3 regions of the Paenibacillus sp. MT86 genome follow, and region 3 is predicted to be linked to each of the others. Evidence: predicted binding sites of a transcription regulator. Region 3 holds the regulator's gene; each other region holds the start of a gene.
What was found. The regulator Rex, encoded in region 3, represses fermentation and respiration genes when NADH is low (regulators of the CRP and FNR family bind a similar motif). The targets are predictions, from matches to a motif close to TTGTGAAATATTTCACAA.

Region 1: AC3RCL_RS29845 (TorD/DmsD family molecular chaperone) is a predicted target of Rex. The motif match lies at 6,866-6,883, and genes of this name have one in related genera.
Region 2: pflB (formate C-acetyltransferase) is a predicted target of Rex. The motif match lies at 2,639-2,656, and genes of this name have one in related genera.

The regions. Positions count from the first base shown of each region.
Region 1 covers NZ_CM179499.1:6,528,933-6,539,503, forward strand. The annotation lists gene AC3RCL_RS29820 (TetR/AcrR family transcriptional regulator) at 180-776, shown strand; gene AC3RCL_RS29825 (DMT family transporter) at 874-1,215, shown strand; gene AC3RCL_RS29830 (DMT family transporter) at 1,215-1,529, shown strand; gene AC3RCL_RS29835 (TetR/AcrR family transcriptional regulator) at 1,682-2,635, shown strand; gene AC3RCL_RS29840 (efflux RND transporter permease subunit) at 2,663-5,890, shown strand; gene AC3RCL_RS29845 (TorD/DmsD family molecular chaperone) at 5,978-6,655, opposite strand; gene moaA (GTP 3',8-cyclase MoaA) at 6,999-8,003, shown strand; gene mobA (molybdenum cofactor guanylyltransferase) at 8,128-8,772, opposite strand; gene AC3RCL_RS29860 (MFS transporter) at 8,961-10,196, shown strand; gene AC3RCL_RS29865 (glutamine--tRNA ligase/YqeY domain fusion protein) at 10,362-10,571, opposite strand, start outside.
Region 2 covers NZ_CM179499.1:4,480,614-4,491,184, reverse strand. The annotation lists gene adhE (bifunctional acetaldehyde-CoA/alcohol dehydrogenase) at 1-2,535, shown strand, start outside; gene pflB (formate C-acetyltransferase) at 2,855-5,101, shown strand; gene pflA (pyruvate formate-lyase-activating protein) at 5,145-5,870, shown strand; gene AC3RCL_RS20025 (ABC transporter substrate-binding protein) at 6,094-7,452, shown strand; gene AC3RCL_RS20020 (carbohydrate ABC transporter permease) at 7,545-8,429, shown strand; gene AC3RCL_RS20015 (carbohydrate ABC transporter permease) at 8,429-9,256, shown strand; gene AC3RCL_RS20010 (cache domain-containing sensor histidine kinase) at 9,279-10,571, shown strand, end outside.
Region 3 covers NZ_CM179499.1:4,319,915-4,330,485, forward strand. The annotation lists gene AC3RCL_RS19130 (AAA family ATPase) at 1-1,237, opposite strand, end outside; gene AC3RCL_RS19135 (hypothetical protein) at 1,230-1,763, opposite strand; gene AC3RCL_RS19140 (cell wall elongation regulator TseB-like domain-containing protein) at 2,021-2,539, opposite strand; gene AC3RCL_RS19145 (amidohydrolase) at 2,571-3,872, opposite strand; gene AC3RCL_RS19150 (redox-sensing transcriptional repressor Rex) at 3,847-4,512, opposite strand; gene dinG (ATP-dependent DNA helicase DinG) at 4,578-7,454, opposite strand; gene AC3RCL_RS19160 (hypothetical protein) at 7,624-8,253, opposite strand; gene panD (aspartate 1-decarboxylase) at 8,364-8,747, opposite strand; gene panC (pantoate--beta-alanine ligase) at 8,740-9,630, opposite strand; gene panB (3-methyl-2-oxobutanoate hydroxymethyltransferase) at 9,627-10,514, opposite strand.

The DNA.
Region 1 (10,571 bases), 2.2 Mb from region 3:
ATCGTTTCTGTCTCTGTATGCACGATGCTGGTCACACATATTCTACATGATCTCCCCCAGGAACTAAAGACTGTTCTCCTTGGGCCGGCAAGTGCCCGATGTCCCAGAAAAAAGAGATTGACAATGCTGACGCCATTTGATAGAAATATAACTAACGATCGTTAGTTAGGAGGAATTCAATGAGTGCCGCCGACATTAAACAGTCCGCTCTTGCCCACTTTGCCAAAAACGGTTACGAAGGGGCATCGCTAAAACATATCGCCGACGATTGCGGTATCAAGAAACCGTCGATATACGCCCATTTTTCGAGTAAGAAGGATTTGTTTCTGCAAGTGCTCCAGGACGTATTCCATCGTCAGGAGGAAATGATGGTAGCCTATTTCCTTGACCATTCCGATTGGCCGCTGGAGCAGCAGCTGCACGGATTTCTTGAGAATCGTCTCCAAGCTTATCAAATAGATGACGAGGTCCAGTTCTTCATGCGGATGGCCTTCTTCCCGCCTAGCACGCTGTATGACGAAGTGATGGCGATGGTGTATCCGCTGCTGGATCAACAGGAGCAGAACCTGTCGAAGCTGCTTGCCGCGGGCTGCCCGGAGCAGGGCCGCATCATCCGTCATCCGCGCAATGCGGCGATAGCCTTTATGACCTTGGTGGACGGGATCCATCTGGAAACCGTGTACGGCGGGGAAGAACGGGCCTCAAGACGCCTTGCAGCTGCTTGGCCTGTGTATTGGTTAGGGGTAACGAAGCAAAGATATAACCACAAGAGTTAAATCCTGATGGAATGACGCATCCTAAGCAGGAAGTTGTAGTCGAAAGAATTTGTAATGTAAGGTTACCGTTCTTTTCATAAAAGGAGTGACAAACATAATGAATCGCAACTGGGGTTACGTGCTGCTGGCTGGATTGGTTGAAATCATATGGGTGATGGGGTTGAAGCATTCAGCCAACATCTGGGAATGGCTTGGGACCTTGGCCGCCATCGCAGCGAGCTTCTATCTTATTATCGAGGCGGCCAAACGGCTGCCGGTCGGAACCGTATATGCCGTCTTTACGGGGATCGGCACCGCCGGAACGGTCGCGTCCGAAATGCTGTTCTTCGGAGAGCCGTTTAAACTGGTCAAGGTGCTTCTGATCTGCGTGCTGCTTGCCGGCGTCATCGGCCTTAAGCTTGTTACGGCTGATCACGCCGAACCGGAGGTGAGTAAATAATGGCTTGGATTGCGCTTATATTCGCCGGATTATTCGAAATCGGCGGCGTCATCGGCATCAAAGGCGTGTCGGATCGCAAAGGCTGGCGTTATGTACTGATTTTGGCCTTATCATTCGCCGCCAGCTTCTCCCTCCTCTCCTACGCCATGACCGAGCTGCCCATGGGGACCGCTTATGCGATCTGGACGGGTATCGGAACGGCCGGCGGGGCCCTGACCGGCATGTTTCTGTTCGGGGAGCCCAAGGAATGGCGGAGAGTGCTGTTTATCGCCATGATCCTGTGCTCGGCCGTGGGCCTGAAATTGATCAGCTAATATTTTTTCAAGAAAAATCGCAAGTTTTCAGAACCTAACGAAAAGGACGACCGTAGTAAAGTTGAAACGGTCGTTCTTTTTCATATATAATATTTCTTGACCTTATGGTCAATCTAAGAACCGATAAGTTCTCAAGCGAGGTGAGCTATTGATTGGCTGATAAAACGGCAGAAAAACGACAGCAAATTCTCATCACTGCGATGCAGCTGTTTTCCGCGAAGGGCTCTTCGGTTACCTCCATGCAGGAAATCGCCGAAGTATGCGGGATGTCGAAAGGCAGCCTCTATCTTCATTTCAAGTCCAAAGAGGAATTGGAAAAGAGCATTTACGAGCATATCGCAGGCCGGATCAAAGACGAGATTCTCCGGGTCGACCACGATCCGCTGCTAGCGCCTAAGGAACAGCTGCGTAAACAGACGGAAGTGCTTCTGATCCATTTTCTAGAGATCCGGGAATTTCTCCTGAAGCAAATCCATGATCAGATGCCGGGAAAACCGCCTTTTGACAAGGAAAATATGCGGCAGGAGATGCTTGCTGCTTTGCAGTGGTTTAACAATAAGCTGAAAACCATTTATGGACCGGACGTTGAGCCGTATACGATGGAGATTGGCATGTTCTTGGCCAGCATGCTGGGTTCGTATATCCGCTTTCTGTTCATGCCGGGATTTCATTTGAATGTGGGAATCACGGCAGATCACCAGATCCAGCTGCTCGATGATATCGTAGCCAGCATTCTTCGCAGACGTCCGGAGCCGCTGATCCCGATGGAGGCGGTTGGCCAATTGGGCCAATTATGCAAGACCGACGTTCCCAAACAGCGCCATCCGCTGATCGTCATTAAGGCAATGAAAAGCGAGCTGAAGAAGGTTCAGGCCGAGCCGGAAGAGCGGGAAGATGCGATGGAATCCCTCAATATTATGGAGAAAGAGCTGCTTGGCCTCCAGCCCAGCCGGGCCGTTCTGAAAGGAATGCTTGCTAACTTGGAGGGGATCGAGGAAATCGAAGCATTGTATACCGAGCTCAAAGGCACCATTTCGACTGTGCTTGAAAGCTATCTTACGCCCGGCGGCATGATGCAGGGGAATTCGTTCAAATTAGAGACATAGAGTTTGGAGAGGAGAGAGAATCGCCTAATGAAAGGAATTATCAATTTCTCGCTGCGCAACAAGTTTGCGATCTGGCTGCTGACCATCATCGTCAGCTTCGGTGGATTGTACGGCGGACTGACGATGAAGCAAGAAACCATTCCGGATATTAACGTTCCGTTCTTGAGTGTCACCGCCATTTATCCTGGTGCATCTCCCGAAGGCGTTGTGGAGGATGTAACCAAACCGCTCGAGACGAGACTCCGCAATATCGACGGCGTCAAAACCGTAACCTCCACTTCCATGGAGAACGCAGCGAATGTCATGGTTGAGTTTGATTATGGTAGTGATCTGGACAACGCTACGGCGGCTGTTCGCGAAGCCATCAACGAGGTAAAGCTGCCTGACGACGCCCAGAAACCTACCATATCCAAATTCAGCATGAGCTCCATGCCGGTTGTCTCGTTAAGCATTGCTAACAAGGACAATATGGAATTGGATGAATTGACCCGCATCACGGAGAATGACATCGTTCCCGAGCTGGAGGATTTGGACGGGGTTGCTTCCATCCAGGTAGCCGGCCAATTCGTGAATGAGGTACAGCTTAAGTTTAACCAGGACAAAATGAGCGAGCTTGGCCTGACCGAGGATACCGTCAAAGGTATCGTGCAAGGTTCGGCGCTGTACGCTCCGCTCGGCATGTTCGAAATGGAAAAGTCCCAAAAAGCCGTTGCCGTTGATGGCGGCATCATCGGCATCGACGATCTGAAGAATATCGCCATTCCGGTCATTCCGGGTGGCGGCGGGGCGGATGCGTCTGCCGGCGCCGGTGCTCCGAATGCCGGTGCAGGCCAGCAGCAACAGCCGCCTGGCGATGCTGCAGGGGCCGGTCAGCAAGCCGTGCCTGGCGCTGGCGCTGAAGCCGCTGCTGGTGCTGGCGCTGGTGGACAAAATAGTGCTCCTGGTATGCCAACCGGCATTCCAACCGTCAAACTGAGCGAGATTGCCAAAATTGAAGTGATCGGCTCCTCGGAATCCATCTCCCGCACCAACGGGAAGGAATCGATCGGTATCCAAATCGTAAAAGCAAACGATGCCAACACGGTTGACGTCGTGAACCAGGTCAAAGACAAGGCCGAAGAATTGAGAGGCCTGTATCCTGGCATGGATCTGACGATCATGCTGGACCAAGGCAAGCCGATTGAGGACTCTGTCCATACGATGCTTTCCAAGGCATTATTCGGTGCGTTGTTCGCCGTTCTGATCATTATGGTCTTCCTGCGCAACATCCGTTCGACGATTATTTCGATCATTTCGATCCCGCTGTCCTTGCTGATTGCGGTTCTGTGCCTGAAGCAAATGGATATCACCTTGAACATGATGTCGCTCGGTGCCATGACCGTTGCCATCGGCCGGGTTGTCGATGACTCCATCGTGGTTATCGAGAATATTTACCGGCGCATGTCCCTCTCGACCGAGAAATTGAAGGGCCGAGAGCTCATCAGCGCCGCTACGCGCGAAATGTTTGTGCCGATCATGTCCTCCACCATCGTGACCATCGCGGTATTCCTGCCGCTTACATTGGTCAGCGGCATGGTAGGAGAGCTGTTCATGCCGTTTGCATTGACGATGGTCTTTGCCCTGCTTGCTTCCCTGGTCGTGGCGATTACGCTCGTACCTGCCATGGCGCACAGCCTGTTCCGCAAAGGCTTGAAGAACACACATGATCATGAAGAGAAGCCGGGTGCCATGGCCCGCGGCTATCGCTCCATCTTGAAATGGACCTTGAATCACAAAGCGATTACCTTCCTGGCAGCCATCGTGTTGCTCGTTGGAAGCTTGTTCTTGACCAAGTACCTGGGCGTAAGCTTTATTCCGGAACAGGAAGACAAATACGCGATGGTCACCTATTCACCTGAGCCTGGCGTAATGCTGGAGGATGTTGAGGATCGAGCCTTAAAAGCCGAGAAGCTGATCCTGGATCAACCAGGCGTGCAATCGATGCAATACTCCATCGGCGGAAGCAATCCGCTGGGCATGGGCTCCGCCAATTCAGGATTGTTCTACGTTATGTATGATCCGGACACGAAAAACTTCGAAGACGTCAAAAAGACGCTCATCGAAGATCTTGCCAAGGAAGTGCCGGACGGCACTTGGTCCAATATGGACATGGCAGCCGGCGGCTTTGGCGGCAGCCAGCTGACGGTGAACGTCTTCGGCGACTCGCTGGAGCAGATCAAGCCGGTGGCCGATCAAATCGCAGAGCTTGCGAACAAGGATACCGCGACGTTTGAAAATGCGGAAACCAGCTTGTCCGAAGCGTTTGAGCAGTACACGCTGGTAGCCGATCAAGAGAAGCTCAGCTCACTGGGCCTGACGGCCGGACAGCTGGCCATGAAGCTGGCCCCGGTACGGGAACGTCCGGTCTTGACCGAAGTCAAGATCGAAGACAAAACCTACAATGTTTATATTGAAGCGGACAGCAAAACCTATAAGAGCATTAAGGAAATCGAGAACGAAACCGTGACCTCTCCGCTTGGCATCGAAGTACCGATCAAGGATGTGGCCAAGGTGGAAAAAGGAACCACTCCGGATTCCATTACGCGCATCGACGGTAAAATGGTTGTGAGTGTCACAGCCGACATCCTGTCCAGCGATGTAGGCTCGGCTTCGACCAACCTGGAGACCGAAGTGAACAAGCTTGAGCTTCCGGACGGCGTGTCCGTCCAATTCGGAGGCGTCACCGAGCAAATTAACGAAACCTTCGGACAGCTCGGGCTTGCGATGCTGGCGGCCATCGCTATCGTATACTTTGTACTCGTGGTTACGTTTGGCGGGGGACTCGCTCCATTCGCCATCCTGTTCTCGCTGCCGTTCATTGTCATCGGCGCTATCATAGGCCTGCTCGTCACGGGCGAAACACTGAACGTGTCTGCACTGATGGGCGTGCTCATGCTGATCGGTATCGTTGTGACGAACGCGATCGTGTTGATCGACCGCGTGATCCATATGGAACGCGAAGGAATGAGCACGCGCGAAGCCCTGCTCGAAGCCGGCGCTACCCGCCTTCGTCCGATTCTGATGACGGCACTGGCAACCATCGGCGCGCTCCTTCCTCTCGTATTCGGCTGGGAGAGCAGCGCAGGCATCATCTCGAAAGGACTCGGCATCACGGTTATCGGCGGCCTGATCAGTTCGACGCTGCTGACGCTCGTGGTTGTACCTATCGTGTACGAATTCCTGATGAAGTTCAGCAAGAAGAGAATCGAAGATTAATTAGATTAAAATACCAAACGCCCCGGCCTCCTGCATTAGGAGACCGGGGCGTTGTTCTGTCTGGTGACGATGATTATGATGCTGGCGCTAATGCACCAGCATGACTTCCTTGGAATGCTTCCAGGTCTTCAGCATGTTCAGATCCTGTGCGAGGAATTCCTCCAGCAGGCTGAATAACGACTGGTATAGCGGACTTTGCGTGGACCCCTTCAGGTCCTTGCATAGGGATGGCACCCATGACATCAGATGCTCCTCCAAAAATTTCTCTTGTACCTCCATTAATTGCAACATGCTATCTTCACAATACGTATTGTTCAGCATACGGTCATGAAGCAGTGTCATAAATTCCAGTTCAATGGCTATATGATCGTCCGCTTCGCCATGCAGTTTATTAAAGGCAACACCGGCGGATGCATAACACTCAGCCAAATCCTGAGCGCATCCATCCTTCGTATAATGGGATTCCACCGCCTGGCGAGGTTTGGACAGCTGAAGCAGACGACGGTATTCCGCCCCCTCATATTCGCAAATCCGAACCAATTCCTCAGGCGAGCGTCCGCATAAATATTTCATCAGGTCCGTACCGGCCTTCGAACACTCCGCCGCCTTGCTAATTCCGCTCCCGCGGCTCCATTCCGCAATCATAGACAAGCTGGGCCAATTGCCCAAAAAATCAATCAGCAGCTCGTAGACCGTCCCCCGGTTTTCAAGCCACCTGTGACAGACGTCAGGCACCTCCAAAGTTTGAACAGGTGATATCGCCATATCGAACCTCCTATTGGTAACCTTTCTTGTTGGATGTGATATCCTTGACAGTATATCTTAGATGAACGTCTAATGAAAGCAGTTTGAAATGATTTCCGAAAATTTCGGAAAAACCAGGAAACTTTCGGAAATCTAGAATGTCACTACTCGCTTTCAAGGGGAGAAAGCTTTGGTCCACAGGTTCAATATACAGGATTTAGAAAGCGTTTTCTGTGATACTTCTCACAAATCCTTGAACTTATGCGTGCGGCTTGTCCGGCTGACATGACCCTTACAATGCATTGACTCCTGTTCGGGGAATGGCTACAATGTGACCATGCACGCTAGTAAAAGGGGGATTTCCATGATCGAACCGCTTAAAGATTCCTTCGGTCGTGTCCATGATTATATTCGAATCTCGGTGACGGATCGGTGCAATCTTCGTTGTGTATATTGTATGCCGGAAGAAGGGATGGAATTCCAACCTCACGATCAGATAATGAGCTATGAAGAGATCGCCGCGATCATGCGCGTTCTGGCCCCCATGGGCGTCTCCAAAGTACGCCTTACCGGCGGCGAGCCGCTTGTGCGCAAGGATCTGGAAACCTTGGTCCATCAGATTGCTTCCATTGAAGGAATTCAAGATATATCCCTCACCACCAACGGGATCATGCTCCCTTCCAAGGCCCGCCTGCTGAAGGAAGCGGGACTCACCCGCATCAACATCAGCTTGGATTCGCTCCAGGAAGAGCGTTACGCTCGCATCACGCGCGGCGGCCGGGTGCATAAAGTGCTGGAAGGCATTGAAGCCGCCTATGAAGCCGGCCTGAATCCGATCAAGCTGAACATGGTGTTAATGAAGGGCTTCAATGAGGACGAGATTCGCGACTTTATCGCCCTGACGCTTGATCGTCCCCTTCATGTCCGCTTTATTGAATACATGCCGATCGGCCAAGCATCCGATACCTGGCGGGATTCGTACCTGCCGCTGAGCCGGGTAGCCGAAGTGTGCCAAGAGGCCGGCTGGGCCATTCAAGAAGAGCAGGGCCCTTCCGGCAACGGTCCTTCACGCAATATGAAGGTGGTTGGAGCAACGGGAACGTTCGGTTTGATCCATCCGGTCAGCGATCATTTCTGCGATTCCTGCAACCGGCTCAGGCTGACGGCCGACGGCCATATCAAGGCTTGCCTATATTGGTCGGACGAATTTAACGTGCGCCGCGTCATCGATGACCCTTCGGCCGTGGCGAACCTGTTCCGCAAAGCGCTCGGCGCCAAGCCGCTGAACCATGAAATGGCGCTCGCGCTGGAGAAAAAGGCCCAAAGCCATACTCCTACGGCCCGGCGCATGTCGCAGATCGGCGGATGAGCTTCTGCTCAGCGCATGAGAGCAGAATCAGCATAACCAAAGCAAACCGCCTTTATATACTAGAAAGCCCCGCCAAGTATTCAGATGGCGGGGCTATTTTTATAGGATGCGTGCAGGGGACCGATCATTCTTCCGTATTCAGCAGACCGCCTGCGGCCTCGTAATCCCCGGGCGTGTTCATGTTAAATAAGATTCGGCGCGGATCAAGGCCGGTAACCTCCGCTAATTCCTCCTCATTCGAAAAGACGGCATTCAGCTCCTGCACCCACTCCACCATGCGGAGCTGCCCCCGGATCAGCCTGCGCTCAAGGCTTTCCGCGGTCTCTCTGCGATACGCTGCCAGCAGCGGGTGCATCCTTCCTTCCACGACCGGGATTACGGCCTCAGCCGTGTCCTGCTTGTTCGCCAGATCCAGCAGCCCCTGGAGAAACCGCTCGTGGATATAAGGCATATCGCAAGCTGCGACCAGGTTCCATGTGCTCCGGGAAGACTTCAGGGCGGCGTGAAGGCCCGCCATCGGACCTTGTCCGACATAAAGGTCGGGGACGCATTCCAAGCCGAGGAATTGATAAGGTTCCGGGTCATTGGCAGACAGGATCACCCTTCCGCTGACTTTGTCCAGCGCGTGGACCGTCCGTTCAATCAAACTCATCCCCTCCATGGGCAGCAGCGCCTTGTTTCTCCCCATTCTCCGGGAGGCTCCTCCAGCAAGGGCGATGCCCGTCACTTGACCCGATGGCAGACGTACATCTTGGGAGTGAACGCTCATATGCTCCACCAGCCTTTCTTCATGTTATAAAAAATCGGATTCAGTTTATAGGTTAATATCCAGAATAATGGAAAATCATTTAAAAGATGGTTTGTATCCCTTTTCAATGCGTGATACATTGAAAGGAAAGCGGCTTTTTTCTTATACCGCGATTATGGATTGTATTCGGTTTGAAAGGAATGACCTACTTGCGGAATATGGACAATGCTCAACCTTCGCTGACATCGCTCAAGCTGTTCAACTTCTTCATTTACGGAACCATGGTCATCTTCACCGGTTTCTTCCAGTTGTATTTGCAAGATATCGGCATGAGCAAAATCGAAATCGGCAGCCTGATGGCGATTGCGCCATTTGTGTCCATCTTCGCCAATCCGTTCTGGGGATTCTGGAGTGACCGGGCGGCCAACATCAAACGCGTGCTGCTGATCATGATGACCGGTACGCTGCTGCTGGTTCAGCTTGTTTTTCAGGCGAATACCTATGCAATGATATACATGACGATGATTTTCTTTTATTTTTTCCAGACGCCGATGTTCTCGCAAACGAATTCGCTCATTCTGACCTATATTGATGGAACCCAGCAAAAGTTCGGCTCGTTCCGGCTGTGGGGCTCGCTCGGATGGGCGCTGACGGCCATCGCTGCCGGGCCTGTCATCGACCGGCTCGGCTCGGGACGCATCGCCATCGTGTTCTCGATCATGCTGCTGGTGGCGGCCGTGTTCATGTTTACGCTGCCCTCCATTCAGAAAACGGCTGCATCGGCATCGGTCAGCCTCAGGGGACTCAGCAGGCTGTTCCTGAACTCCTATTTCGTCTGGTTCATCCTGTTAGGCATCATGGTATCCATCCCGAACACGGCGAACAATACCTTTATGTCCCTATACATTCTGGAGCTGGGCGGGTCCAAGCAGACGGTCGGCCTCGCCATCTTCTTCTCATCGATATTCGAAGTGCTGGTCTTCATTCTGTTTGACCGCTTCCTGAAGCGGAAAATCAACGTCCTGGTCGGCTGCCTGACGATTGTCAGCCTGCTCTTCGCGCTCCGCTGGCTGCTTATGGCCGAAGCCAACAGCCCGCTGGAGGTCGCCTTCATCCAGCTGCTGCACTGCGTTACCTTCGGCGGCTACTTCTATGTCGGCGTTCAGCTGACGATGCTGTTTGTTCCGACGCCGTACCGCGCCTCCGGCCAAGCGATCTATACCTTAAGCTGGAGCGGCATATCCGGTGTCATCGGCGGCCTTGCCGGCGGCTGGATGTTCCAGAACTTCGGGGCGCAGGCCATGTACCGGACCGGTACGATGCTCGCCATCGTGGGCGCCATCGGCTTTGGCTGGATGTGGTACAACCTCCGCAGGCACGGATACCAGCCGCTGCACCCGGACGATCCCGAAGAGGACGAGATCGAGGAGTACGCTGCGAGTTAGCGCGCAGTTATCTCCCGTACGATTTCACTTCCAAGATGATATCACCGTAAATATAACAAGACTCGAATGAATCCTGGAACGGAATCTTCGAGTCTTGTTTACGTTTAGGGGCCAGGTCGACCTGATCAGCGCCTACCCGTGCCCTTTTTTTATTCTCTGGCTTGTTTAGTTCTTCGGAAGCTGGAACGAGCTCTTCAGGGAAACCACGCGGTTAAATACCGGACGTCCTGGCTGCGAATACTTCGAGTCGACGTTGAAATATCCGTGGCGGAAGAACTGGAACTTGTCCTGCGGCGCAACATCCTTCATATTCGGCTCCACGAAGCCTTGCACGATTTGCAGCGAATTTGGATTGATGTCGTCCAAGAAGGACTT
Region 2 (10,571 bases), 160 kb from region 3:
GCGAATCGGGCAAAAGAAAAGTTTATGAAACTCGATCAGGAGCAAGTCGACGGAATTGTGCAGGCCATGGCCATGGCCGGACTTGAGAAGCACATGCAGCTGGCGAAAATGGCGGTTGAAGAAACGGGCCGCGGCGTGTATGAAGACAAAATCATCAAAAACCTGTTTGCCACGGAGTATATCCACAACAGCATCAAGTACGACAAAACGGTAGGTATCATCGAAGACAATGCCTATGACAGCTTCCAAAAAATTGCGGAGCCGATCGGGATCATCATGGGGATCACACCGGTAACCAATCCGACCTCGACCACCATATTCAAGGCGCTGATCTCCATCAAAACAAGAAACCCGATCATCTTCGGTTTCCATCCATCCGCGCAGGCATGCAGCAGGGAGGCCGCGCTCATCCTGCGGGACGCCGCCGTGAAACAAGGCGCTCCGGCCGACTGCATCCAGTGGATCGAGGCTCCTTCCATGGATAAAACCAATACGCTCATGAACCATCCTGACGTTGCCTGCATTCTGGCTACGGGCGGATCGGCGATGGTCAAAGCAGCATACAGCTGCGGCAAGCCTGCCCTCGGCGTAGGTCCCGGCAACGTGCCGTGCTTCATCGAGAAAAGCGCGGACCTCGATCAAGCGGTGAACGACTTGATTCTATCCAAGACGTTTGATAACGGCATGATCTGCGCATCCGAGCAAGCCGTCATTATAGAGGAGCCGATCTATCATACCGTGAAGAAAAAAATGATCGCCAGCGGCTGTTATTTCGTGAACAAGGAAGAGCTGGCGAAGCTGACTGCGCATGCCATGGTAGCGGATAAATGCGCCGTCAATCCTACCATCGTCGGACAGCCGGCAGCCAAGATTGCCGAGGCTTGCGGCTTTGAGGTACCGGAAAGCACCAAGATCCTGGTCGCCGAGCTGGAGGGAGTCGGTCCTGCTTATCCGTTGTCCGCCGAGAAGCTGAGCCCGGTGCTGGCCTGCTATAAAGTGAAAGATGCGGAAGAGGGCATCGCGCGCGCCGAAGAGATGGTAGCTTTTGGCGGCATGGGCCACTCGTCGGTCATCCACTCGAACAATGAAGACGTCATCCTGAAATTCTCGGATCGCATGAAGACCTGCCGCATCCTGGTCAACCAGCCTTCCTCGCAAGGCGGGATCGGGGATATCTACAACACGAACCTGCCATCGCTGACGCTCGGCTGCGGTTCGTATGGCCGGAATTCCACGTCGTCTAACGTGACGGCCGTCAATCTCATCAACGTGAAAAGGGTGAACCGCAGAACCGTGAATATGCAGTGGTTTAAAGTGCCGGACAAAATTTACTTTGAAAAAGGCTCGACGCAGTATCTCGCCAAAATGCCTGACATCACCCGCGTCGCGATCGTAACCGACCCGATGATGGTGAAGCTGGGATATGTGGAGCGGGTAGAGCATTACCTGCGTCAGCGCAGAGTGCCGGTAGCCATCGAGGTGTTCTCGGAAGTCGAGCCGGATCCTTCGACAACGACCGTGGAACGGGGGACGGAGATGCTGGAACGGTTCCAGCCGGACTGCATCATCGCCCTCGGAGGCGGATCGCCTATGGATGCCGCAAAAGCGATGTGGCTGTTCTATGAATATCCGGATACGGATTTCAACAACCTGAAGCAAAAATTCATGGATATCCGCAAACGGGTCTATAAATATCCGAAGCTGGGACGAAAGGCGAAATTCGTAGCCATTCCGACAACGTCGGGAACGGGCTCGGAAGTAACTTCGTTTGCCGTCATCACGGACAAAGTGCAGGGAAATACCAAATACCCGCTGGCAGACTATGAGCTGACGCCGGACGTGGCGATCATCGATCCGGAATTCGTATACACCTTGCCTAAAACGGCGGTGGCCGATACCGGCATGGACGTCCTGACGCATGCGATTGAAGCCTACGTATCGGTGATGGCCAGCGATTACACGGATGGGCTTGCCATCAAAGCCATACAGCTGGTGTTCCAGTATCTTGAGCAATCGGCGCTGACCGGCGACAAACTCGCCCGCGAGAAAATGCATAATGCTTCGACGCTTGCAGGCATGGCCTTTGCGAACGCGTTCCTGGGCATCAACCACAGTCTGGCGCATAAATGGGGCGGACAGTACCATACGGCGCACGGACGGACCAATGCCATACTGATGCCGCACGTCATTCGCTACAATGCCAAGAAGCCGACGAAATTCGCGGCATGGCCGAAATACACCCACTTTGTGGCCGATGAAAGATATGCCGAGATCGCACGGATTCTTGGACTGCCGGCAAGAACGACGGAGGAGGGCGTAAACAGCCTGATCGCCGCCATCCGCGAGCTGAACAGCAAGCTCGGCATCGAGGAATCGTTCCAGCAGCTTGGCATCGATCCTCAGGACTTCGAGAGAAACGTCGAGCATTTGGCGGACCGGGCTTTCGAAGATCAGTGCACGACCAGCAATCCGAAGCTGCCGCTGGTGACGGAGCTGGCAGAAGTATATCGCAACGCCTTCTATGGACGTTTCTAAACAGGAATGGGACAGAAGGATGATCCTAAATTCCATTATAAATGGTGGTAGAAGCCAGGGGAGCCCGGAATCAGAGTGATAAAAATCACGGATAACCACAACTTTGTGATTTTTATCACAGATGCTGCGGATCAACAGGACTACAATAAAGGTGTAGCAGAAAGCTGAATCTCAGATCTTTGATATAGAAGCTTGAAGGCACATGGCGGGGCAGAGATGCCATTGATCTTGAAAATAATCACATTTAAGATCTGAGATAGATCAATGTGTGTCCCCGCCAGTCCCTGCAGGCTGCAGCATAATCTAGGAGGGATTCAATATGTCGGTGATTGAAAAAGAAGTTGGCTGGAAAGGTTTTAAATCAGGTAAATGGACCAAGCGCGTTGACGTTAATGATTTTATTGCAGAGAATATTACCCCTTATTATGGCTCTGATGATTTCTTGGCGGGACCTACGGACAACACCAAGGCACTGTGGGATATCGTATCGGATTTAACCAAGAAGGAGCGGGATAACGGCGGGGTTTTGGACGTGGATGTCCATACGCCTTCCACCATCACCTCCCACCGGCCCGGCTACTTGGATAAGGATAAAGAACAGATCGTCGGCGTGCAGACCGACGAGCCGTTCAAACGCTCGATTCAGCCTTTCGGGGGCATCCGGATGATGATTGATGCGTGCAACGCATACGGCTTCGAAATGCCGCAGGCGGTTGTGGATATCTTCAACGGCATCCGCAAAACGCATAACCAGGGCGTATTCGATGCCTATACTCCGGAGATGAGAGCAGCGCGCAAAGCCGGGATTATTACGGGTCTTCCCGATGCATACGGCCGCGGCCGCATCATCGGCGACTACCGCAGAGTATCGTTATACGGCGTGGACGCGCTGATCCAGGACAAACTGAGAGAACTCGGCGAGCTTGAAGTGGACGCCATGGACGAGCCGGTGATTCGTCTGCGTGAAGAGCTGTCCGAACAAATGCGCGCCCTAAAGGAACTGAAAGAAATGGCCGGCATGCACGGCTTTGACATTTCCAAACCTGCGAATACGGCGAAGGAAGCATTCCAATGGCTGTATTTCGGTTATTTGGCCGCGATCAAGGAGCAAAACGGCGCTGCCATGTCGCTTGGCCGGGTATCTTCTTTCCTCGATATTTATATCCAGCGGGATTTGGCTGAAGGCATCCTGACGGAAGAGAAAGCCCAGGAGCTGGTGGACCATTTTGTCATGAAGCTGCGGATCGTGAAGTTCCTGCGTACGCCGGATTACAACGATCTGTTCAGCGGCGATCCGACGTGGGTGACCGAATCCATCGGCGGCATGTCGTTGAACGGTGAAACGAGAGTAACCAAGAACAGCTTCCGTTTCCTGCACACCTTGTACAATCTGGGACCTGCGCCGGAACCGAACTTGACGGTGCTGTGGTCGGAGAAGCTTCCGGAGGCCTTCAAAAAATACTGTTCGAAGGTATCGATCGAAACGAGCTCGATCCAATATGAGAATGACGATCTCATGCGTCCGATCTATGGGGACGATTACGGCATCGCCTGCTGCGTATCCGCCATGCGCATCGGGAAGCAGATGCAGTTCTTCGGAGCCAGAGCGAACCTGGCCAAAGCGCTGCTGTATGCAATCAACGGCGGGAAGGATGAGAAATCCGGCGCCCAGGTCGGACCGGAATATCCGGCGATCACCGCTGAGGTTCTGAGTTATGACGAGGTCATGAAGCGCTTCAAGCCGATGATGGAATGGCTCGCGAAGCTCTACATGAATACCCTCAACGTGATTCACTACATGCATGACAAATACAGCTACGAGCGGATTGAAATGGCACTTCACGACCGCGATATCCTGCGGACGATGGCATGCGGCATAGCGGGCTTGTCCGTAGCAGCGGATTCGCTGAGCGCGATTAAATATGCGAAGGTGAAGCCGGTACGCAATGAGCAAGGGATTGCGGTGGATTTTGAAATCGAAGGCGATTTCCCGTGCTACGGCAACAACGACGACCGCGTGGACGGCATCGCCGTTGAACTGGTCGAGGCCTTCATGAGCATGATCCGCAAGCACAAAGCCTACCGCGATGCCATGCCGACCCAATCGGTGCTCACGATTACGTCGAACGTGGTATACGGCAAGAAGACAGGAACCACGCCGGATGGACGCAAAGCAGGCGAGCCGTTTGCGCCGGGCGCAAACCCGATGCACGGACGCGATAAGAAGGGAGCCCTCGCTTCGCTGACTTCCGTGGCCAAGCTGCCTTATGAGGATAGTCTGGACGGCATCTCGAATACGTTCTCGATCGTGCCGAAAGCCCTGGGCAAAGAAAGCGACATTCGGGTAAACAATCTGGTTGCCATGCTGGACGGCTACTTTGGCAGCAAGGCCCATCATTTGAACGTGAACGTGTTTGACCGTGAGCAGCTGATCGATGCGATGGAGCATCCGGAGAATTATCCGCAGTTAACCATCCGGGTATCCGGCTATGCGGTCAACTTCGTCAAACTGACGCGCGAACAGCAGCTCGATGTCATTAACCGTACCTTCCACGGATCGATGTAAGGATGGAAGACAACCATAGCGGATACAGAAAGGATGACGCACCATGCTAAAAGGTCATGTACACTCCATAGAAACGTTCGGAACGGTGGACGGTCCGGGTATCCGCTTTGTGCTCTTCATGCAGGGCTGCCTCCTGAAGTGTCAATACTGCCACAACCCGGATACCTGGGGACTTCATGAAGGACATGAAATGACGGTGGATGACGTCCTCCGAGAGATTGAGCCTTATCTGAGCTACTACCGGTCATCGGGTGGAGGACTCACCGTTTCGGGCGGTGAGCCGACGCTGCAGTATCCTTTTGTCACGGAGCTGTTCAAGGAAGTGAAGCGCCGCTGGAATTTGCATACGACCCTGGACAGCAACGGGTATAATGAGCCGGATAAAATATCGGAATTGCTGGAGCATACCGACTTGGTCCTCCTTGATCTGAAGCATATCAACGACGAGAAGCACATCAAGCTGACAGGCAAGTCCAATGAAAGGACGCTGAAGACCGCCCGCTGGCTGTCCGACCATGGTCGGAACATGTGGATCCGGCACGTCTACGTGCCGGGCATCCATGACAGCGAGGACGATTTGGTGGCGCTCGGTCAATTCATCCGCACGCTGCGCGGCGTGGAGAAGTTCGAGATCCTGCCATACCATCAGATGGGCGTGTACAAATGGAAGGAGCTCGGTATGGCCTATCCGTTGGAGGGCGTACCTTCACCGTCCGAGGAAGAAGTCGCACGCGCCTACCGATTGATTGGCGAAATTTCCGAGAAATAGCCGTCGGTTCTGAACTCATTTTAGTTGTATAATATTAAACACAATATGTTATCATTAATAACAATAACCTTTCCTCTTAATGGAAGGGTTATTGTTTTTTGTAGAGGATATTATCCCTTGGATAGAAAAATATCGACCTATCGTAAAGTGGAATCGCTTTCTATAATGAAGATGTAAGGAAAGCGCCTATCAATATACAAACACTTCGGGAGGGTCAAAGACAATGAAGAAAAAGGGTCTGGCATTATTCATGTCGCTTTTGTTCGTCTCATCCACGCTTTTGTCTGCATGCGGCGGCGGTGACAAGGCGGCAGAAAAGCCGTCAGGCGGCTCGGAAGGAACGGTGAGCAATGAGCCGTTTGAAATCACCATTCGCCATACGCAAGTTGGCGAATCCAAGAAGTTCCGTCTCGCATTGCTGAACGATGTGGTCAGCAAAACCGAAGAAGCGGTGCCCGGGCTTAAAATCAAGCTGGACGCTGTAGACTCTGAAGTGAATCGTAAAGAGAAGCTGAGAGGCGAGATGGCTGCCGGCAAGCCGCCGGAAGTATTCGACGTATTCGGAAGCCCCGATGCAGGCGTATATTCCAAAGAAGGCTTGATGCTCGATTTGACCCCAATCTTGGATGAGCTCGGCATAAAGGACAAATTTACGACACTGGACCCGTTCACGCATGACGGCAAGATCTATGGTTTGCCGATCGGCGGTTCCATCGAAGGTATTTTCTATAACAAGGATTACTTCACCCAGAAAGGTCTGAGCGTACCGAAAACGTTGGCGGAACTTGAGCAGATCGCCGAAGCCATCAAGGCCGACGGCAAAATTCCGTTCGCGCAATCTTCCAAGGATGCATGGATTCCGCTCATGACCACGAATAACCTGTGGAGTTATTATGCAGGAGCGGAGGTGACTTACGGCTTCAAGACCGGGGAAACCAAATGGACCGATCCGAAAGTCGTGGAAGGCGTGAAGAAACATCAGGAATGGGTGGAGAAAGGGTACTTCAAAAAAGGCGAGCTCGGCTTTGAATACGCGGACATGAGAAATCAAATCATCACCGGGGAAGCCGTCATGATGATGGACGGATCGTGGGCGAACTCCGTATTTAGAGATCCGGCGCAAGCGGGCGACATGGTCGGCAAGATCGGCTATTTCAATTTGCCTCCGGTGAATGAAGGCGACCCTGTCATCGTCATGCAGGACGCTAACAACGGATATGGCTTCTCGGCGGCAGTAGCAGAGGATCCTCGCAAGCTTCAAGCGGTTAAAGAATTCATCAAAAATATGTGGACGGATGAAATGCAGCTGCGCGGGCTCAAGGAAGACGGAGTACTGCCGGCGATGAAGATGGATCTGGAAACGATGAATTCCACGTCGGATGATCCGCTGATGCAGGACATTTTCAAAGGCGTCAGCGAAATCAACAAATCCTTCCCTGCCTTCGATGCGCTTGTCCAAGCCGACGTAAACACGGCGCTGAGCATGGGAATCCAGCAGGTGATCGGCGGCGAGCTCGATGCCGAGAAGATGCTGGAGAATGTTCAAGCAGCACAGGAAGCGGCTAATGCTTCAGAGGAATAACTAAAATTCCAGACGAAAGGGCACCACCCGCTAAAGGCATATGGGGGTGCCCTTTCGCCTAAACAACATCAGACATCAATACGGAGGTTACCATGAACAGAGCGCTGAGAAATCCTCTGATTTACATCGTTTTTGTGCTGCCGGCATTCTTGCTGTTTCTGGCTTTTTTCATATATCCCATCTTCACTGCGTTTGACAACAGCTTTACGAGCTGGAACGGCATCTCCAAAGACGTGAAGTACATCGGGCTCGATAACTATGTGACCGCCCTGAATGACGATGCCTTCTGGAAGGCGGTCCGAAACAATGTCTATTTCATACTTTTTTCCTGCTTGATCCAGGTTCCGATCATCGTGGTTTTCTCCCTGCTTATCGCGAGCGTCAAACGTTTGAAGGGGCTGTATAAAACAGCGGTTTTCGCACCTTCCATCATGTCGACGGCTGTCATCGGCATTTTGTGGGGATTCATCTACAATCCGGACTTTGGCCTGATGAATGAGATGTTGGGCTTGGTTGGCATCGAGCCGATCTACTGGCTGTCGGATCGCAAATGGGCCATGATCGCCATCTTGATTACGAACGCTTGGCAATGGACCGGCTTTTACATTGTGATGGTCCTTGCCGCAATTCTGTCCATTCCCAAGGAGCTTGACGAAGCTGCGGCGATTGACGGAGCGACAGGCGTCCAAAGGGCTACCAAAATCACGCTTCCACTAATAATGCCTATTATCTCCGTTGTGATCATGCTTTCGATTGCGGGAGCCATGAAAGCCGCGGACATTATCCTGGTTATGACCAAGGGCGGGCCGGCCGGCTCCACCGACGTTATGGCAACATATATGATTCGATACGCGATTACGAGTTTCAAGCATGGCTTCGGCAATTCGATCGCCGTGTTGATTTTCCTCTTCACGATTATCGTAACGGTGCTCTACCAGGTGCTGATCGCCAGACGCAACGAAAGGATTGAATACTGATGAGGGCACTAAAGAAACTGATTCCGCACATTTTCCTGATGGCTTATTTGCTCGTCATCCTGTATCCGTTCCTGTTCGTCCTGTTCTCATCCGTTAAGGTGGATAACCAGTCCATTGCAACGAACCCGTTTGGATTGCCAAGCACGTTGGTGTTTGATAACTACGTGAACGCTTGGGTGAGCGCCAAGATCAGCACGTATTTCTGGAACAGCTTATACATCGGCGTGCTGTCGGCCTGCTTATCGATCCTGTTTGCGGCAATGCTGGCTTTTGCCGTGACGCGGATGAGATACAACCGGATCAGCGCGATCATCTTTCAATGTATTTTGATCGGGATGCTGATCCCGAATAACTCCCTCTTGCTGCCGATTTATGGCATCATGAGGCAGCTGGATATTCTGAATACGCATATGGCCCTGATTCTGCCCTATGTTGCCAATGCCATCCCGTTTTCTGTGATTATTCTGGCCGCCTTCATGCGGTCGCTGCCCGGTGAAATCGAGGAAGCCGCGGTCATAGACGGATTGAGGTCCGGAGGCTTGTTTGCTAGAATTATCTTACCTCTGACCGTTCCGGCTATCGTTACCGTGTTCATCATCAATTTCCTGGGTAACTGGAACGAATTCTTGCTTGCTAACTACTTCCTATCGAATGATGAACTGAGAACGCTGCCTGTCGGAATGGTCGGTTTCAGGGACGCTTACAATATGAACTACGCCCAGATGTCGGCGGGGATCGTATTCAGCGTGCTGCCGGTCCTTATCATCTATGCCGTTCTGCAAGAGAAAATCATTGAAGGCGTCACCGCAGGAAGCGTCAAGGGGTAATACAAGGAGCAGGAGCATGCGTATGAATTTGCGGAACAAACTATTCACGGCCTTTTTGGGGCTCATTATTATTCCGTTATTTGTGCTGGGCCTATTTACATTCTTTATTACCTACAACTCGATTGAGGAAAAGTACAGCCAGCAAGCCGAATATTCGCTAAAAGCGATCAGCTACAGCATTTTGAACGTGTTTAAGGAGATGGAGTACGTCACGGATAACGGGATTGCCACCTCCGTCTTCGCAATGGCGCTGAATGCCAAGGATCCTGATGCGCAGAACCTGATTAAGGAATCCAATGCGGACCAGCTGAAATTGAACGACAGGCAGCGAAGCTTTCGCAATCTCCTCTATAATCACCCTGCCATCAGTTATGCGTTTCTATATCATTTCAACAAAGAATCAGCACCCATTCCGATATTCAGTAAAGAGGATTTCAGGACGCTTCCTTATGAGCAGTTTAAGAACAGTCCCTTGTATGAAGAGGTTGTGAAGCTGAACGGGATTCCCAAATGGCTGGCTCCGCACGAATTTCCGGAACTGACGGGGGCGGATCCGGTGTTTACCCAGATCAGGCTGATAAAAGACGTCACGACGCTCCGCAAGCTGGGAATTCTCGTCGTCCAGATCAAGAGATGGGAGTTCGAGGAAATTTTCCGCAATCTGACGCTCCCTAACAACCTGCAGAACACCTCATTCATGCTGGTCAACAATGAAGGCTTCATTCTGTTTGACCCGCAGAACGGCATGGATGGTCAAAATATCAGTCAATACATGAAGCGTGACGTTGAGTTTAAGCAAGGCTATCAAAGCTTTAAAGCCAAGTTTAACGGCAAAGAAAATATTGTTTCCATTTATCATCTGAACGATTATGGCTGGAATATCGTCTCGGTGACCGATTGGAACTCGCTGTCGCAAGAGGTAACTTCCTTTGCCAAATGGTTTTTTGTCATCATGGGGATCTGTCTGGTTACCGCGATTGTGTTCAACCGCCTGTTCATGAACCGGATTACCGGCACGATTGCCGTCATCGTGCGGTTTATGCGCCGCGTGGAGGATGGGGATTTGAATGCAAGAGTGGAAGAGAAGGGCGAGGATGAGCTTCTGCTGCTGTCGAAAGGGTTCAACAATTTGATGAACCGGATCAACAATCTGTTCGCGCAGATCAAGAAGGAGCAAAGGCAGAAGACCGATGCGGAAATGCGTGTGCTGCAAGCACAGATCAAGCCGCACTTCCTGTTTAACACGTTGGAGTCGATCAATGTCCTTGCGGTCCAGAATGAAGGGCGCAAGGTCAGCGAGATGGTGTACCGGCTT
Region 3 (10,571 bases):
AGTCATTGCTGGAGCCCGTGCTTCGGCCCCCGTAATAGATCTCTTCGGCGGCCGCGCCGCCAAGAGCGATCATAATCTGCTCTTCCAGGAAGGTTTTTGTGTACAAATACTGTTCCTGCTGCGGATTATGGCGAACATAACCAAGCGCCTTGCCGCGCGGGCTGAGCGCGACTTGCTTCACGCTGCCTGGGCGCACCAGCTCTGCCATGATAGCATGTCCCAATTCGTGGATGGCAACACGCTTTTTCTCCTCCAAATTCGATTCACGGTCGGAACGCTCGCCCATCATGACCTTGTCAATCGCCATGGACAGATGACGCTGATGGATAAATTGTTCGTTCTCGCGCATCGTATAGATGGCGGCTTCGTTCATGACGCTCTCCAGCTGTGCACCCGAGAAGCCGTAGGCTTCCTCTGCTATTTTCTCCAGGTCGACATCTTGATGCAGCGGCTTATTGCCCGCATGCAGGTTCAAGATATGCGTCCGGCCCTTCTTATCAGGCAGATCCACTTGAATATGGCGATCGAATCGTCCTGGACGCAGCAGCGCGCTGTCCAGCATTTCTTTACGGTTCGTTGCGGCGATCACCAGAATGCGAGGCGTGTCCTGCGAATAGATGCCGTCCATTTCGGTCAGCAGCTGATTCAGCGTTTGATCGTACTCTCGCTGTTGGCCGCCTTCGCGTTTACCGCCGATGACGTCGATCTCATCGATGAAGATGATGGCATTTTGCTTGTTTTCTTTGGCCGCGCGGTTGCGGGCATCCTTGAACAAATCCCGGATACGCCCTGCACCGACGCCGACATACATCTCCACGAATTCACTGCCGGAAGCAGCGACAAATATAGAATCGGTATAATGGGCAGCGGCCTTGGCCATCAAGGTCTTCCCTGTTCCCGGAGGCCCTGTGAGAAGAATCCCCTTCAATGGACGTATGCCGAATTTCTTGATATCCTCGTGACGAATCAGAAAATCCAATGCTTCCCGCAGCTCCTGCTTAGCGTTATCCTGCCCGCCGATTTCCTCGAACGTCAGCTTGGCCGGGCCGCTCTTCTTCCGCTTTCGCTCATTTCCCGCACCAACCGCGATGCCGCCCTTCATCTTGGCTATAAACAGCAAGCCGCCTACGAGTCCTGCCGCTATTAAGAGAGGCACGATGTTCACGCCGACAAACACAAGGAATACCAACAAAACCGGAATGAAGCCTAACATGATTTCTTTAGCTAATTTAGGCATGATTCCACACCTCCATTTTGCCAGGTTGACGCGGCAAGATTATAAATTTACCAGACTTGCCGTCCGACAAGCTGACATAGACATTGGTGTCATCGATCGTTGCTTTTGCTTTCAAATTCGGCGACTGGGCAGCCAGCTGCTCGAGCGATGATTGAATATCGGTATACTGCTTATTGTCCATCGCTTCGGCAACCGACAGCATCGCTTGCTCCCACCATTGATCCAATGCTTCCGAGGAATGGTCCTCCACCTGGATTCTCAATTCCCGCTTCCCGATCACGGACTTGCCTTCCTGCTTAATATGCTGAACCAAACCTTGTAAATTCGCATTCGGAGCCAAATCAAGATTCAAAGTCACGGTATCCTGTTTAATATCTATATGAGAACTTTTCACGCCATCGTATTGTGACACAACAGTTGCGAGCGGATTCTGCAAAGCCATCTGCCGATACAGAAACCAACCGCCAAAGAGGACCGATGCTGAGATCACGACAGTCAGCATGATAGGTACAATGCGCAGTTTCATGAAGTTCCTCCTTCAATTTCGATATGAAATTTTGTATAGCAATTGCAGCACAATAATACATATAACAACGATATATGGTGAGGCATGTAATTGATCTGCTCAATTCGTACAAGTATGAGTATATCATATCTTATATACTTTTTCATGCTTGTCTGTGAAAATATTTAGAACAGTTTTACCAATTTATTTCTGTATGCGCTTACATGTTTATGTGCCAAAGAGGCATCCCTATGAGGGGACGCCTTTCATTTGTTTTCTTATTGATTAGGAAGAATAATATCATTTCCGATGGCGTTTCCGTCTTGAAAACGATAGAATCTGTAGCCGCGCTGACCGTTGTTTTCATATTGCAGCTGCCAGGCATACTCGCCTTCATACATTCCCGGCAGCAATCGCTTGATGACCGCACCCGGCATTTCGTTACGGATCTGGTCCCGCATCACGGCCTCTGACATGCCCGTATTCAATAACACCGACTGAACGGCATCTGTCCCTTCAACAGGAACGTTATCGTCCGTAAACTTCACCCAGACCATGCGGTCTTGATTGTCTTTATCTTTCCCGCTGACCACCCAATAGTTATTGTCCTCGCCCCATACCGATTTATAGGTCTTGTCGGACGAGACCAATTGGCCATGCTGTTTCGCTGCAAGGATCGCCATTCTTTCTTCATTCCACGTATCTTTCATAACATAGGAATAATAGAGCTGTAGGCCAAGCAATAATAGCAGGACGCCGGACACGCTCAGCAATATCCACTTCGTTTTTTTCTTCAAATCCGTCTTCCTCGCTCCCCTTGATTATTCCCTAGAGGGTTGTAAGACGCTCAAATGCACGCTGCGCTTCCCGGCGGATGCGTTCCTCGTCGAGAGTAAGGCTCGCGCCATTCTTCACCACCTGCTTGCCGTCAACCCATACATGCTCTACATCCTTCGCGCTGGCAGAGTAGATCGCGTGAGAAATATAGTCGGTCCGTGGAAGGAAATGCGCCTGATCCGTATTCAATGCGATCATATCGGCCTTCATCCCAACCGCGAGCATACCGATATCCTCAAGGAAAGCGGACTTGGCTCCGTATACCGTGCCCATTCGGAGCGCTTCGGAGGCCGGAATGGCCGTCGGATCCCCGCTTACTCCTTTATGGATCAGGGCAGCCAGCCGCATCTCTTCGAACATATCCAGGTTATTGTTGCTAGCAGGTCCGTCGGTACCGAGCGACACCGTTACGCCGGCTTTCAGCAGCGCAGGTACGCGGGCGACTCCGCTGGCAAGCTTCAAATTGCTTCCGGGATTATGCGATACGGCTACTTGATGCTTGGCCAAGACTTCGATTTCCTCATCGGTCAGATGAACGGCATGCGCAAGGAGCGTAGGACGGGAGAACATGCCCAGCTTCTCCAAATGGGCAACGGGGCGAAGCCCGTAATCCTTAACGTTCTGAGCCACTTCAGTTTCCGTTTCGGACATATGGGTATGCAAAGGCAGGTTCAAGTCATGGGATGCTTGAACGAATTTTTCGATGAAATCCGGCGGGCAGGTATAAGGCGCGTGCGGCGAGATCATCGTCGTAATTCTGCCGTCAGCCTTGCCATGCCAATCCTTCGCGAATGCCACCGCCTCATCCAGCTTCTGCTGCTGTACCTCGGGCGGGCATAAACCGATTACGCCGCGCGTCAGGACGCCGCGCATTCCCGAGTCCTGGACAACCTTCGCGACCTGATCCATATGGTCATACATATCCACAAACGTCGTGGTTCCGCCCTTGATCATCTCCAGCACGGAGAGCGATGTGCCCCAATATACGTCGTCTGACGTGAATTTGGCTTCCATCGGCCACATTTTTTCCTGAAGCCATACCTGCAGTGCCAGATCGTCCCCATAGCCGCGAAGAAGCGACATGGCGGCATGTCCATGCGTGTTCACCAATCCGGGCAGGAAGAACAGATGGGTTCCGTCGATAATTTCTGTCCCCTCTTCCACGACGGGCTCCTCCTCGCCCAGGTACGTGATCCGGTCGTTCTCAACCACCAGGTATCCGCGAAGCACGGATTGGCCTTCCTCCAGTACTGCAAACGTTCCGTTCTTAACCATCCACTTCGTTGTTGTCATGTGCTGCATCCTCCTTGCCGTTATCCAAATAATAGGCCAAACTTTGCAAATCCGTTGTAAAATCAGCCGTATGAATCCGGATATGGGCTGGGGCTTTCAGGATGGTTGGCGCAAAGTTCAGAATCGCCTCGATCCCTGAGGCGATAAGCTGATTCGCTACGTTCTGCGCTTCGAAATCCGGAACGGTAATAATCCCGATTCGAATGCCGTGCTCATGAACCGTCTTCTCCAGCTCTTCCATCGGCTGTACGACCAAATTGTTAATTTTCATACCAACTTTGGGAGAATACGAATCGAAAATCGCCACAATCTTCATATTATCCTTCAGGAATGCATTGTAATTCGATAATGCATGTCCAAGATTACCGGCCCCGACCAATGCGACATTGATCTTCTGGTCCAGCTTCAGAATCTGGCGAATCTTCTCGATCAGATAAGAAACATCATATCCGATCCCTTTCCGTCCAAAATCACCGAAATACGCCAGGTCCTTACGAATTTGAGCAGGATTGAGGTCCAGCTTCTGTCCCAGCTCCTGGGAGGAAACCGTGGAAACCTCCCTCTTCTGAAGCTCATTCAAATAGCGCAAGTATACAGGTAATCTGCGGACCACGGCTTCCGAAATTTTTTCCGATTTCATGCATGCTCCCCCTAATAATAGGTTAATAACTACATCTTTTTTTGTTGATCGTGCTTGGTTTCACTTTATTCCGCTTGGTTTCCCGCGCTTGCCTCTTCCTGCAGCCATTCCGAAATTCGGGGAACGATCCCCTCTGTCGGCATATGCTCCATCTTCGGCCCCGGCAAGGAATATAAGAAATACTTCCCGTAATAGGATTCAATGACCCGCGTATCGTACACGATCACGATCCCTTTATCTTGTGCTGTTCGCACCAGACGCCCAAACCCCTGTTTGAAACGAATGACCGCTTGCGGAACCGAAAGCTTCATGAAGGGATTCTTCTTCTGCTGCTGCAGCAGTTCGCTCTTGGCCTCGACCAAGGGGTGATTCGGCGGCTGGAACGGCAGCCGGACGATGGCAAGACAAGTCAGCGCCTCACCCGGGATGTCTACCCCTTCCCAGAAGGAGCTGGTGCCCAGCAGCACGGAAGCGCTGCTGTCCTGAAATCTTCGGATTAACTTGGTACGGCTGGTTCCGTCCATACCTTGTCCCAATACCGTGATGTCGCTTGATGCCAGCGCTTCTTTCAGCGGCTCGTGCACCTGGCGCAGCATCCGGTACGAAGTGAACAGGACGAGCATGCGGCCATGCGTAGCGACGGCCGTATCGGCCAAAGACTTCACGAGCGTATTCACAAAGAGTGCATCCCCGACCGATCCCTTCACGCTCGGAAAATCGCGCGGCACGACAAGAAGGGCCTGTTCCCTGTAATTAAACGGGGACGGGAGCTGAACCGTGTTCAGGTTCCCCGCTTCAGCCGCTTCCTGAAGACCCAGGTTTTCGATCATGAACTGAAACGATTTGTCCACCGACAAGGTCGCCGATGTCAGAATCACGCTTTGTTTCTTGTCAAAAAACAATTCCTTCAGATGAGCGCTCACGTCGACGGGCACGGCATACAACTGCAGCGATTTGCTGCGGAAATTGCCGTTCGCCTCCATCCAGTATACCGTGCCCTCATCGTTCAGGGCCATGAAGGAGCGCAGGTCTTCGCGATGCGAGGCCAGGTCCTTAAATAGGCCCGATAGGTCGGTTAACAGGCTGTCCGCGCTGTAGTCATCCAAATCTTCCTTCATTTCGGCGATCAGCTTATCGCCCTTGCGCACGACATCGCCCAGCGTCAGATGAATTTGATGCTCCAGTTCGGCCATCGAATCCCAATCCTTCGGCTTCTTAAGCGGGGACAGGCGGAGCGAGAATTGGCCGGCATCTCCCGGAGAAGCGTCTCCGCGTTCCGGAAGCAGTCCGAACAATTGATCGCTGAGCCGATCCCAGTTCTCTTTTGCGGTAATGAGGTCCGGATACAAACGGTCGATGACGGAAGACCATTCGACTGCCTTCTCGTGCGGCGAAGCTTGCAGCAGCTGGCGCAGAGCCGGGAGCTGCCCGCTTCGGCTGTCTTTGTACAAACGGGTCAAGGTATGGACCACCGAAAAATACTTCATCTGCAAGCCAAGGTGCTTGCCGGCGACATCCTCAAGATGATGCGCTTCGTCGATGACGAGGCGCTCATAGCTTGGCAGCAGCTGATGATTCGCCTTCACGTCGGTGAACAGCTTCGAATGGTTCGTAATGACGACATCCGCGATGCCTGCTTCATGCTTGGCCCTGTGATAGTAGCATTTGCGGAACCAAGGACAGGCGCGTCCGAGGCAAGAATCCGAATCGCTGGATATGGTCTCCCAGAAATCCCCTCCGCGTCCGCCAAGGTTTAGCTCTTCATCATCCCCGTTCTCCGTCTGGGTCAGCCAGACCAGCATCTGGGCCGCCGTGATTACGTCTTCCTTCGGGGAATGAAAATCTCTTCTATTTATTTTATGTTCAAATTTTCTCAAACACAAATAATGTCCCCTGCCCTTGAAAATGGCCGCCTTAAAAGGAAAAGGAACAACCTGGGTGAGCAGGGGAATATCCCGGTCACGCAGCTGTTCTTGAAGGTTGATCGTATGCGTGCTCACCATAACCTTCTGTTCCTGCTTCACGCTTTGATAGATCGACGGCAGCAAATATCCAAGGGATTTGCCGGTTCCCGTGCCCGCTTCGATCAATAGATGTTTATTGTCATCCAGCGCCTGCATCACTTCCTGGAACATCATGTCCTGGGCATCCCTGCTCTCATAATGAGGCAGCGTTTCCTTCAGGCGTTCACGGACATCGTTCATGTATTGCTCGAAGCTTACATCGGCCAAAGGGTTGGGCTCCGTCTCATCTCTGACAGGTGCTATATCGTTCCAATCATCCACCGCCAAGGCAAACTGGCGGTAGTACGTATGGGTGTCTCCCGCTTGTACGGCTCGGTGCTCCCTGTCGGAACGAATGCCGTCAAAGAACCAGGCCAAATCGCTGTCCTCGTCGGCAAACAGGTCGCTTAAACGCTGAATGGTGAGCAGCGGAAGCTCGTCGATCTCCTCCAAACATTTCAGCAGCGCATAGGCTGTGGCAAGCGCATCGCTGTCCGCCTGGTGCGGACGGTCATGCTCCAGGCCGAAATGAGAGGACACCATCCCGAGCTGGTAGGACGGGAGCGAGGGAAAGCATATTTTTAAGAAGTGCATCGTATCTAGAATACGGCCGCTGAACGGTAAATAGCCGCAGCGATCGAGCGCGTTTTGCAAAAAGTTAAAATCAAAAGCGACGTTATGTCCAACCAATACGACATCGTCGAGCATGGGCACAAGCTCCATCATCATTTCTTCCAATGACGGAGCATCCGCTACATCACTGTCGGAAATGCCGGTCAAACCGGTAATAAAAGGAGGGATCGGAATCCCGGGATTGACATAGGTGCCGTATACGCGGGATATGCTTCGATCCTCTTCGATGATGGCCAGTCCAACCTGAATGATTTCATCTGCAGACTGGTTGCCCGTGGTTTCAAAATCCAATACGGCAAATTTCATTTCGATAAAATCCCTTTCCTCCAGACTAATTAACAGCATACCAGAAGTTGCGGGTTTTGAACATTCCGGGTAAAAAATCCCCTGGCTTTCTGTACCGCTCCCGTACGCAAAAAGCGATGCCAAAGTCTCAAGGTGAGCTCTGGCATCGCTTCTTGTTGTGGCTTGATTTCTACAGCAAAGAGATCAATTGGCTGCCGTACTGGAGCTCACCGCGATTCTGCTTGCAGACCTCCAGGTTGATCATGGGGTCGGGAAGCGTTGGATCGCTATGAATTGCCAGTGCAAAATGTTCCTCGGCCTTTGCTTGCTGTCCATTCAACACCTCGATGCATCCAAGCGCATTGTAGATCATCGCCCGAAGCTTTCTGTTGTCAGCCAGGGGCAGGATGGAGATCAGTACGTCGGATGCTTGGGCGGTTTGCCCCAAATACAGATGGGACATGGCAATGTACAACTTGATCAGAAGGCTGTCCGGAAATACCGCAGCGGCTGCCTCAAACTGCTGTATGGCCGGCTGGAACATCAACAGCTTGTAGTAACCTTGACCGCGAACGAACGCATCCAGCTGCAATTCAGGCGCTTCGGTCGGCGGAAAAACCGGAGGTGACGCTGCACTCTCGCGGAAGATGGCCATTTTTTCTTCAAAATGCAGCCACTCCTCGATAATGCCCTCGCTCATGCTTTTGAGCATGTTCCAGTTTTGTACCAGCGCCTGTTTTTGGGGACCTTGAGCAGAAGGGTAATGCTTCACAATTTCATCTAACATGTTGTTCATTTCGGCGAATACATGTTGAAACATAGCTGCATCCCACCCTTAGCGGAAAAATGAGATCAGTGCGTCGACCTGAACTCATTTTCTGTAGAAGACGGTCTTTTCATCCCTTTAGGGTCCCGACACATTTTGGTTCTTCAGAGAATGGCGGCGTGAACTTCGCGATACTCCGTCGTAACCGGCTTATTCGATTCGTCGACGATCACGACCGTCGGGGTGTGATGGTCGTATTCCTCTTTGGACATCATGGCATAAGAAATGATAATGACGTTGTCGCCGGGCTGTACGAGCCGTGCGGCTGCCCCATTCAAGCAGATGACGCCGCTGCCGCGCTCGCCTTTGATTACGTACGTTTCCAGACGGGCGCCGTTGTTATTGTTCACGATTTGAACTTTTTCATTCTCCAGAAGGTCTGCAGCCTCCATTAGATCCTCATCAATGGTAATGCTGCCCACATAGTTCAGATTGGCTTCCGTCACCGTTGCGCGGTGGATTTTGGATTTCATCATCGTTCTAAACATGGGATCCCCCTACTTTTGGTTGAAGTAATGCATTGTCAATGAGACGGGTGCGGCCAAAACGCACGGCCAGCGCCATGATGACGGGTCTGTCTTCATCCACAATGCGGTATGAATCTTCCACGGGCGCAAGCTCCGGGAAGGTGAGCAATTCCGCGTAATCGATATCAGCGAGCGGAGAACGGGATATATAATCCCGAAGATGAGCGCGGATCTCTCCTGCCGTCGTCGCTTGTCCCTGCCGGATTGCCTCCTGAGCCGTCCGCAGCGAGCCCGACAGCACAAGCGCCTGTTCCCGCTCTTCCGGCTTCAGATACACGTTCCGCGAGCTTAGGGCAAGGCCGTCGGATTCGCGAATGATCGGACATGGCACGATGGTCACATCCATATTCAAATCCCGTACCATTTGTTCTATGACGGCCACCTGCTGCGCATCCTTCATCCCGAAGAAGGCATAGTCGGGCTTTACGATATTGAACAATTTATTAACAACCGTGGTGACACCGTCAAAATGTCCGGGGCGGGAGGCCCCGCACAACAATGACGTAATTTCAGCTACGGCAATTTTGGTTTTGGTCGGCTGAGGATACATTTCCTCTACCGCAGGAATGAATACCACGTCCACCCCTTCGGATTCCGCCAACGCCAGGTCACGCGCTTCATCCCGTGGGTAAGTTTCATAATCCTCGCCCGGTCCGAACTGAATCGGATTGACAAAGATGCTGATGACCACCGTGCCTGACATTTCCCGCGCCTTGCGCATCAGGCTGGCGTGTCCTTCATGCAAATAACCCATCGTAGGCACGAGACCTACCGGGCCTCTGCCGGATTCCAGCCGGTCCCGAAGCTCTGATCTTAAATCCGCAATGCTGCGAATCACTTTCATGATGTCGTGCCCACCTTTTCCTTTTGGCTTCCATATAATGCCGTTGTCGTTTCGGAACCGGCATTGTTCTCCGTCTTGAACACATGCTCCTCGGCAGGGAATGCGCGGTCCTTCACTTCCTTCACATACTGCGTGATACCCTCGCGGATAACGGAGCCGACATCGGCGTAGGTTTTCACGAAGCGTTTGTCCCGATAAGGGGACGCGTATTTCAATATATCATGGAATACCAGCACCTGGCCGTCACAATAACGACCGGCGCCGATGCCAATGGTCGGGATGCTCAGCGCTTTGGATATGTCAGCAGCCGCTTCTTCCGTAACCAGCTCCAACACGATAGCAAATGCGCCGGCCGCTTCAAGCGCCTTCGCATCGTTCATGAGCCGCTGCGCGTCTTGGGCATCCTTGCCTTGAATCCGGTAGCCGCCGATCTGGTTTACCGACTGAGGCGTCAGACCGATATGGCCCAGCACCGGGACCCCGGATTGTACGATCCGTTTTACGGTATCGGCGATTTCTTCGCCGCCCTCCATTTTCACGGCATGCGCATGACCTTCCTGCATCAATCGCCGAACGCCGCGCAAGCTTTTATCGATGCCTCCATGATAAGTCATGAACGGCATATCCGCTACGATGAACGTATCCTCGGCTCCGCGAGCGACGGCGCGCGTGTGGTACACCATGTCGTCCAGCGTGACGGGAATCGTGGAGTTATAACCCAGCACGACGTTGCCGAGGGAATCGCCCACCAGTATCATATCAATATCCGCTTCTTCCGCCAGCTTGGCGGAAGGATAATCGTACGCGGTCAGCATCGTGATCGGTACGCCCTTCTTCTTCATGTTCTTCAGTTTCACGATGTTCAGTGCTTGTTTGCCTGCCATTGTGACACAGCCTCCCTGTGTGATGTAGTTAGACACAATAAAAAAAACCTTTTAGCA